DNA from 2 places in the Luteimonas sp. Soil_N_1 genome. Region 1 is predicted to be linked to the other one. Evidence: riboswitches for the same ligand, from Rfam matches in the RefSeq annotation. Region 1 holds a riboswitch; the other holds the start of a gene.

Evidence for each region. A riboswitch is a leader RNA that binds a small molecule or an ion and turns the genes downstream of it on or off. The one in region 1 is predicted to bind cobalamin.
Region 2: another riboswitch for cobalamin. It lies ahead of btuB (TonB-dependent vitamin B12 receptor); the one in region 1 lies ahead of AC3A4E_RS02650 (hypothetical protein).

What each region holds. Positions count from the first base shown of each region.
Region 1 is NZ_JBDGKS010000001.1:567,785-572,194, forward strand. It holds gene AC3A4E_RS02640 (TonB-dependent receptor) at 1-1,586, opposite strand, end outside; gene AC3A4E_RS02645 (DUF2946 family protein) at 1,698-2,102, opposite strand; cobalamin riboswitch at 2,218-2,452, shown strand; gene AC3A4E_RS02650 (hypothetical protein) at 2,417-2,659, shown strand; gene metE (5-methyltetrahydropteroyltriglutamate--homocysteine S-methyltransferase) at 2,656-4,410, shown strand, end outside.
Region 2 is NZ_JBDGKS010000001.1:2,169,327-2,173,736, forward strand. It holds gene bioD (dethiobiotin synthase) at 1-227, opposite strand, end outside; gene AC3A4E_RS10010 (TMEM175 family protein) at 224-1,000, opposite strand; gene AC3A4E_RS10015 (GAF domain-containing protein) at 999-1,481, shown strand; gene AC3A4E_RS10020 (TfoX/Sxy family protein) at 1,478-1,852, shown strand; cobalamin riboswitch at 1,902-2,123, shown strand; gene btuB (TonB-dependent vitamin B12 receptor) at 2,255-4,138, shown strand; gene AC3A4E_RS10030 (S-methyl-5'-thioinosine phosphorylase) at 4,319-4,410, opposite strand, start outside.

The DNA of each region.
Region 1 (4,410 bases):
CTCGACACCGGACTGGCCGCGGTGGAGAACTGGCCGTAGAGCTGCACGTTGTCGCGCAGATCGAACACGCTGCCCACGCGCCACGACAGCGGCGCGTAACGCGGCGCGAATGCCGTGATCGCACCGGTCATGCGGTTGTCGATGCTGCGCCCAAGATCGATCCGCTCGTAGCGTAGGCCGCCGACCAGCAGCCAGCGTGGCGTGAGATTGAACGCGTTCTCGGCGAACACCGCGCGCGTGCGCAGATCGGTGCGGAACAGCTGATCGCTGGTGTACACCGGCGAATCCGCACCAGGAAACACGCCTATGTCGGGATCGACCGGCGTGACCGGCGTCGTGCTGCCGCTCTGGCGCGGATTGACGAAATCGGTGCCGTTGAGTTCGACGCCTGCAGTGAACCGGTTGCGGCGGCCTTTGAGCGGTCCGTCATGGGACAGCGCCAGACGCTCGTTCCAGAACCGGTGATCGTGGAACACACGTTGCGCGCCACGCGCGTACAAGCCGGTGCCGCGGTTGTAGAGCCAGTCGTCGGAATAGACGAAGTCGCGATCCGCCCGGTACCAGGCCAGATCGTTGCGAAGCTTCCAGTTGTGCGACAGGTCCAATGCCACGTTCCAGCGCAGCAGATCGCTGCGTGCACCGGTGTGCGCGCCGATCGGGTTGTAGTTGACGTGGCGCGTGGCCGCGTCGATCACCAGTCCGTTCGCACTGCGCACCACACGCGACGGTGCGATGGCGTCCTCGATTGCCACCATCGGCGAGCCCTGGTAGGTGCCGGTGCTGTCGTCCTCGGCGTGTTGCCAGGACAGCAGCATCGACAGTGCGTCGTGCGGCGACCACGCCAGGCTGGTCGAGAGCGTCGACATCTCGACACGGTTGTGTTCGATGTCGTAGAGGCTGTCGGACCGCAGGCCACTAGCATCGAATCGCAGCGCCAGCGTGTCCGACAGCGGCTGATTGATGCCGAACCCGGCGCGGCGGGTGTTGAAGCTGCCGACGCCGACCATGGCGTCGATCACCTGCGCGTCTGTGCTCGGCCGACGCGATACCAGATTGATCGCGCCGCCCATCGTGCCCTCGCCGTAGAGCACCGAGGCCGGTCCGCGCAGTACTTCGACGCGCTCCAATCCCCAGGTGTCGACATCGCGTGTCACGAAAGTCGAGGCGCCGATGCGCACGCCGTCGTGCAGCACCGAGATCGTGTTGCCGCTGAAGCCGCGCAGCGTCACCACTGCCGGATTGCCGGGCACATTGCCGACCATCGCGCCATCGGCCAGTTCGAAGACCTCGCGCGTGGTGCGTGCGCCCTTGCGGGCGATTGCCTCGCGGCCGATCACCTGCAGCGATGCCGGTGTCTCGCGTTGTGAAAGACCCAGACGGCTGCCGGTCTCCTGCGGTGCGTCGAGCGTGCGCAAGCGCTGGCCCTGCACCTGGAGAGTGTCGAGTGTGGTCGCGTCCGTCGAAGACTGGGCGAATGCCGGCGCGGCGACTCCAGTGGCGATCAGGCCGGCGAGCAGAGAGACCGCGGGCGTTGTACGGAACAGGGTGTAGTCCGGCGCAGGCCGGGTGATTGCGGAACGGAACATGTGGGCATCCAGTGCGGGTGCGGCGCGGCATGGGCACGCGCGCACGGGCGACACCGCGCAAGCGCGGTCATCGCAGGAAAATGACGACCGGAGCGGTCGCCGCAGCTCAGCTCAGGCCGCGAGTGGCGGACCGCGTGAGCCGAGTCCGCAGGGATGGCGTTCGACCAGCCGGAACGCATGCACGACGCGCGCGCGCTGCGGCACATGCAGCAGGCGCGCGATCGCGAACCACAACACCGCCAGCAGCGTGGTGGCGAGCAGCGGGCAGTAGCCGCAGTCCTGCATGTCGACATGCGCCGACGGCGCCGGGCGCGGCGCATCGTCGAGCAGGCTGTGGGGATCGACGATGCTGACGAGCTTCTCGCTGCCCATCGTGCACATCTCCATCAGGATCATGCGCGGCGAGCCGTCGTGCGCATGCGCGATGCGTCCGATCGACGGCAGCAACGCGAGCAGCAGCACGGCCGTCAGCGACAGCCAGGCGAATGCATGCTGGAACCGGCGGCCGGTGATCATCGGAACAGTCTATTCGGGCATGCACGCAACTAGACGACGATGCGCACGCTGCAGGCCGCGACCGATCGTCGCACCCGCGTGCGCGCCCTCCATTGACGACCGCCCGCGAGCCGCGTAACGTCGGCCCCGCCTTGGTTCCATCTCTGTATCAAGATATGGCGATGGATTAAAAGGGAAGCCGGTGCGTCGCGTCCTTCGCGGCAATTCCGGCGCTGCCCCGCAGCGGTAATTGGAAACGACCTCCGTCATCGCACTGGCGCCGTCACCGGCCGGGAAGCGACGGACAGTAGGCCCGCCACGCCTGTGGCCCGTCCATGAGCCCGAAGACCTGCCCTGGCCGTCCGCGCATGACCGCGCGGGCGTTCGACCTGGACCTCCGCGGGGAGGTGACCGGTGCCATGCCGCGCATCCTGCGTGGTCGGCTCCGCATGTCCGCGCGCAGGCCCGGTTCGCCCGAGGGGGCGAAGGTCGCCTGCACGGTCCGTGGCGCACATGCGCCGCGGCGCGCGGTCCTTCGTTCCTCAAGCATCCATCGCATTGAGGAGCACTACACGTGACACAGATCGGCAATCTCGGTTTTCCCCGCATCGGCGCACGCCGCGAACTCAAGCGTGCAGTCGAGGCGCACTGGCGAGGCGGTGATGCCGCCACGCTACACGCCACCGCCCGCGAACTGCGGCTGCGGCACTGGACCCTGCAACGCGAGGCGGGCGTCGACCTGCCGCCCAGCAACGACTTCTCGCTTTACGACCAGGTGCTCGACGCCGCGTTCTGCGTCGATGCCATTCCCGGGCGCTATCGCGCGCTGGCCGATGCCGATCCATTGGCCGGCTACTTCGCGCTCGCACGCGGGCATCAACGCGATGGCATCGACCTGCACGCGCTCGAGATGACCAAGTGGTTCGACACCAATTACCACTACATCGTCCCCGAGCTGCACGCCGACCAGGCCTTCGCACTGCGCGACGACAAGCCCGTACGCGAGTACCTGGAAGCCAAGGCCGCCGGCATCGAGACGCGCCCGGTGCTGATCGGGCCGGTCACGCTGCTGTGGCTGTCGAAGACCACCGACGGCAGCGACCGGTTCGCACTGCTCGACCGGCTGCTGCCGGTGTACGCGGCACTGCTGCGCAAGCTGCATGACGCCGGCGCTGGCTGGGTGCAGATCGACGAGCCGGTGCTCGTGCTCGATCTCGATGACACCACGCGCGCGGCCTACCGTCGCGCCTACGCCGCGCTTGCCGGCATTGCGCGACCGAAGCTGCTGCTGGCGACCTACTTCGGCGCACTCGACGACAACCTCGAACTCGCCGCATCGCTGCCGGTCGATGGCCTGCATGTGGATCTGGTGCGGGGACGCGAACAGCTCGATGCCGTGCTGCACGCACTGCCGGCCGGTCGCACGCTGTCACTGGGGCTGGTCGATGGCCGCAACATCTGGCGCACACGGCTGGACGACGCGCTGGTGCTCGCACGCTATGCGGTCGAAGCGCGCGGCGCCGATGCAGTGCAACTCGCGCCCTCGTGTTCGCTGCTGCACGTGCCGGTGGATCTGAAGCAAGAGAAGGCGCTCGATCCCGAGCTGCGCGGCTGGCTCGCGTTCTCGACGCAGAAGCTCGACGAACTGCGCCTGATCGCCGATGCGTTGACCGATCCCGATGCGGTAGAGCCCAACCTGGCCGAGGCGCGCGCCGGGATCGATGCGCGTCGCCAGTCGACGCGTGTGCATCGCGCCGACGTCGCCGCACGCGTGCAGGCGATCCGTCCCGTCGATGCGCAGCGTCTGTCGGCCTTCGGCACGCGTCGCGTCGCCCAGGATGCCCTGCGTCCGCTGCCCGCGTTTCCGACGACGACGATCGGCTCGTTCCCGCAGACGCTCGAAGTCCGCGAAGCACGCGCGGCGCACAAGTCCGGCACGCTCAGCGATGCCGACTACGACGCCTTCATCGCCGCCGAGACCGCGCGTTGCGTGCGCGAACAGGAAGCATTGGGTCTCGACGTCCTGGTGCACGGCGAGTTCGAGCGCAACGACATGGTCGAGTACTTCGGCGAGCAGCTCGACGGCTTCGCCTTCACCAGGCTCGGCTGGGTGCAGAGCTACGGCTCGCGCTGCGTGAAGCCGCCGCTGATCTGGGGCGACGTCGCGCGGCCGGCGCCGATGACGGTGCGCTGGTCGACGTACGCGCAGTCGCTGACCGATCGTCCGATGAAGGGCATGCTTACCGGGCCGGTGACGATCCTGCAGTGGTCGTTCGTACGCGACGACCAGCCACGCGCCGCCACCTGCCGGCAGATCGCGCTCGCGCTG
Region 2 (4,410 bases), 1.6 Mb from region 1:
ACCGGATTGACGTCCGCATAGGCGGGTCGCGGATCGCTGGCGCCCTGCAGCGCCAGCGCGTCCTCGTTTCGCCAGCCACCGTCCCGCCAGTCGCAACCGCTGGCGATCGGCTTCATGCCGACCGCGCGCAGCCCGCTGGCGCGCAATGCGTGCAGCAGTGCGACGCTCGAATGGGTCTTGCCGATGCCGGTGTCGGTACCGGTCACGAGAAAACTGCGGGCGCTCATCCGGCCTCGACTCCAGCGCGGACGCGCGCGAGCTCGCGGGCGCTGCGCACGCCGTACCACGGCATCAGCACGGCCAGCGTGCAGTAGACGATGCCCGGCAGCCCCTGGAACAGGGTGCGTGGCGGCATCGGCAGCAGTGCGAGCACGATCGATGCGACCGTGGGAATCAGCAGCCATGCCATCGCGCCGGCGTCCTGGCGCAGCAGGCAGCGTTCGACCGGATCGAGTCCGAGCATGTCGGCGCGTGCGAGGCCATGGCGGTTGAGCAGCAGCATCGTGATGCACATCGCAGCGAAGCCGAGCCCGTAGATCACGTACAGACTGCGGAATTCGCCCGCATTGAATCCGATCGGAATCGGTGAGGGTGCCCAGCCCGCGGTCAGGAAATGCAGGCCGACGCCCATGATCAGACGCAGCGGATACACGTACAGCAGCGCAACCGCGATCAGCAGCAGGCCGAGCGTGGTCACCCGCGCATCGCTCAATCCGGTGCGGCGACTGAAGCGATGATGGGTGGCCCAGAACATCGCGAGGATCGCGAAGCCTGCGAGGAACGCAGGCGCGCGTCGCAGCGCCTCGTGCAGTTCGGGCAGGCTGGCCGGCATCGCGTCGAACGACACCACCAGCAGCGTCACCGCGAAGGCGAATGCCGCATCGACGAAGGTCTCCAGACGCGAGGCCTGCGTGCCGCGGAGGCGGAAGCCGTCGGCATCGCGCGGCAATGCGTCCAGGCGGTCGGAGCCCGATGGGGCCGCTGCTACACTGCGTGGCATGTTCACGTCCTCACCCCTCGACGGCCCGAAGCCGGAACAGTATGCCGCGCTCGCGGCGCAGGCACGCGCCCTGATGCACGGCGAACGCGATGCGATCGCCAATGCGGCGAATCTGTCGGCGCTGGTCTTCCACGCGTTGCCGGACCTCAACTGGGTCGGCTTCTATCTGTTCGACGGTACCGAACTCGTCGTCGGTCCGTTCCAGGGGCTGCCGGCCTGCGTGCGCATTCCCCTCGACAAGGGCGTGTGTGGTGCAGCGGCCCGCACGCGCGAAACGCAACGCATCGACGACGTCCACGCGTTCCCGGGACACATCGCCTGCGACAGCGCATCGCGCTCCGAACTGGTGGTGCCGCTTTACGTCGGTGAGCGTCTGGTCGGCGTGTTCGACATCGACAGTCCGCTGCCCGCGCGTTTCGACGTTGAAGACCAGGCCGGCATCGAAATCCTGGCCTCCCTTTACCTCGAATCGCTGCAATGACCGCACCGACGCCGCTCAAGCTGCGCAACATCGGACCCAAGTCCGCAGCCTGGCTGCGTCAGGTCGGTCTGCGCACGCGCGAGGATCTGCATGCCGCAGGCGCCGTGGACGCGTTCGTCAAGGTCCGCCGCGCCGGCTTCAAGCCCAGCCTCAACCTGCTGTACTCGCTGGAAGGCGCCCTGCTCGACTGCCATTGGCAGGACGTGCCCGAGGCCCGTCGCCTGGAACTGGTCGAGGCCGCGGAGGCGGCGACCGCACTGCTGCCCGACCCGCGCGCGCGCCAGGCTGCCGGCCCGGTCACGACGACCGTCACCGCGACGGTCGAAACCGATTCGCCGCTCGACAGCCTCTTCGACCGTCGCGACGACTGATCGCAGCGCACCGCTGCCTGGCTGCGCTGCAGCCTCCCCGCTCACGTACAATCCGCGCCAGCTTCATGGTGACCCCGACAGCGGAATGCCGTCCGGGTTTAAACGGGAAGCCGGTGACGCGCCTCTGGCCGCCAGTCCGGCACTGCCCCCGCAACGGTAAACGTGTTCAAGCGTCGCATCCGCCACTGTGCTCCGGCATGGGAAGGCGCGACGCCCGGGAGCCCTGCTCCCACGCGCAAGTCCGGAGACCGGCCACGAAGTCTTCCTCGATTGCGATGCGGCGGGCATTGCGGCGGCGTTCCGGACGGCTTCGTGCCTGACCGGTCGGCAGCCTGTGTCCGCCTTCGCGATCTCCAGACCGACCGATCCGCGTGCGTGGGTGCACGCGCCAAGGAGACCGCAATGCCGTTCCGAATTCTGACCGTGGCGATCGTCGCTGCCCTCGCCTCGCCATTGGCCGTCGCTGCGACCGCTACCGGTGCGCGCGATCTCGACACTGTGCTCGTCACCGCCAACCGCGGTGAGAGCACGCTCGGCGACACCATCGTGCCGGCCCAGGTTATCGACCGCGCCGAAATCGAGCGCACCCAGGCGCGCGACCTGCCCGAACTCCTGCGCGGTCGCGCCGGCATCCAGATCGGCAACTCCGGTGGTCCCGGCAAGCAGACCTCGATCTTCATGCGCGGCAGCGAATCCGACCATGTGCTGGTGCTGGTCGACGGCGTGCGCATCGGTTCGGCGACGGCCGGCCTCGCCGCGTTCCAGGACATTCCGGTCGACCAGATCGAGCGTGTCGAAATCGTCCGCGGCCCGCGTTCGAGCCTCTACGGTTCGGAAGCCATGGGCGGCGTCATCCAGATCTTCACCCGCCGCAATACTGGCGCGATCAGCCCGCACGCGCGTATCGGTGTGGGCAGCCACAACCTGCGCGAGGCCAGCGCCGGCATCGGTGGCCGCGCCGGCCGCGGCTGGTTCGGCGTCGACGCCGCATTCCAGCGCACCGACGGCATCAATGCATGCCGGGGCCGCGGTCCGCTGAACGATGACTTCGGCGCCGGCTGCGGCGTCGACGAGCCCGATCGCGACGGGTATCGCAACGCCTCGCTCAACCTGCGTGGCGGCGTGGAGCTCGCGGACGGGCTCACGCTCGAGGGCAATGCACTGCATGCCAGCGCCTTCAACGAGTACGACGGCGGCCCCTTCGGCGGCAACGAAGCCGACATCGTGCAGCAGGTCGCAGGCGGCAAGCTGACCTATGCGCCGACCGATGTGGTCACGCTGACCGCCCAAGCCGGCCGCAACTACGACAAGGCGAAGAACTACTACCGCAACCAGGACACGCTGGAACGCAGCGACGTCAGCCGGTTCGACACCCGACGCGACACCGCGTCGCTGCAGGCGGACTTCGGTCTCGCGCCGGCACAGCGTTTCTCGCTCGGCTTCGACTGGATGTCCGACAACGTCGAAAGCACCACTGCGTACGCCCTGACCGCGCGCGACAACTTCGCGGTGTTCTCCGAGTACGCAGCCCGTTTCGGCGCGCACCGCGTACAGGCCGGCGTGCGTCACGACGACAACGAACAGTTCGGCGGCCACACCACCGGCAGCCTCGGCTGGGGCCTGGATCTCGCCCACGGCCTGCGCCTCAATGCCAGCGCAGCGACCAGCTTCAAGGCGCCGACGTTCAACGATCTCTACTTCCCCTGGGGCAGCGGCAACCCGGAGCTCGAACCCGAGCGCGCGAAGACCGCCAATCTGGGCCTCGCGCAGTACGGCGACACCTGGAACTGGTCGATCAACGCGTTCGAAAGCCGCGTCGACGATCTGATCTTCCTCGACGGCAACTTCGTGCCGCAGAACATCCAGGAAGCCCGCATCCGCGGCGCCGAGCTGACCTTCGCGACCACGCTCGCCGGCTTCGAGCTGTCGACCGAACTGAGCCATGTCGATCCGCGCGACCGCAGCGACAATGCCAACCACGGCAACCTGCTAGCCCGTCGCGCGCGCAACAGCGGTCGTTTCGACATCGACCGCAGCTTCGGCGATGTCCGCATCGGCACCACGTTGCGCGCCAGCAGCAGCCGCTTCGACAACGCCGCCAACACCGCGCGCGTCTCCGGACACGGCACGCTGGATCTGCGTGCGGCCTGGGCGTTCAACCCCGACTGGACCCTGGAAGCCCGCGCCACCAACGTGCTCGACAAGCACTACGAGACCGTGAACTGGTACTACCAGCCCGGCCGCGAGTACGGTCTGGCACTGCGCTGGTCGCCGGTCACGCGCTGACGCATGCGCCGGCACAGGGCTTCGGACGAAGCCAGGCCCTTGCCGACCGCATCGCCTGACGAACAAGCCCCGCATGGCGGGGCTTCTTTTTTGCGGCAACGCGCTGGACCGTGCGGCAACGGGGATGTCCGTGCGGTCAGTCTCCGGACCGCGCAGCCGGGCACGCCGCACGCCGTTCGCTCATGCCGCGAGCAATGCGCGCAGCAGGGACGGAATGCCGGAGGACGCCGCCGCGACGTTGTCGAGCACGTCTTCGAACGTGATCACTTCGT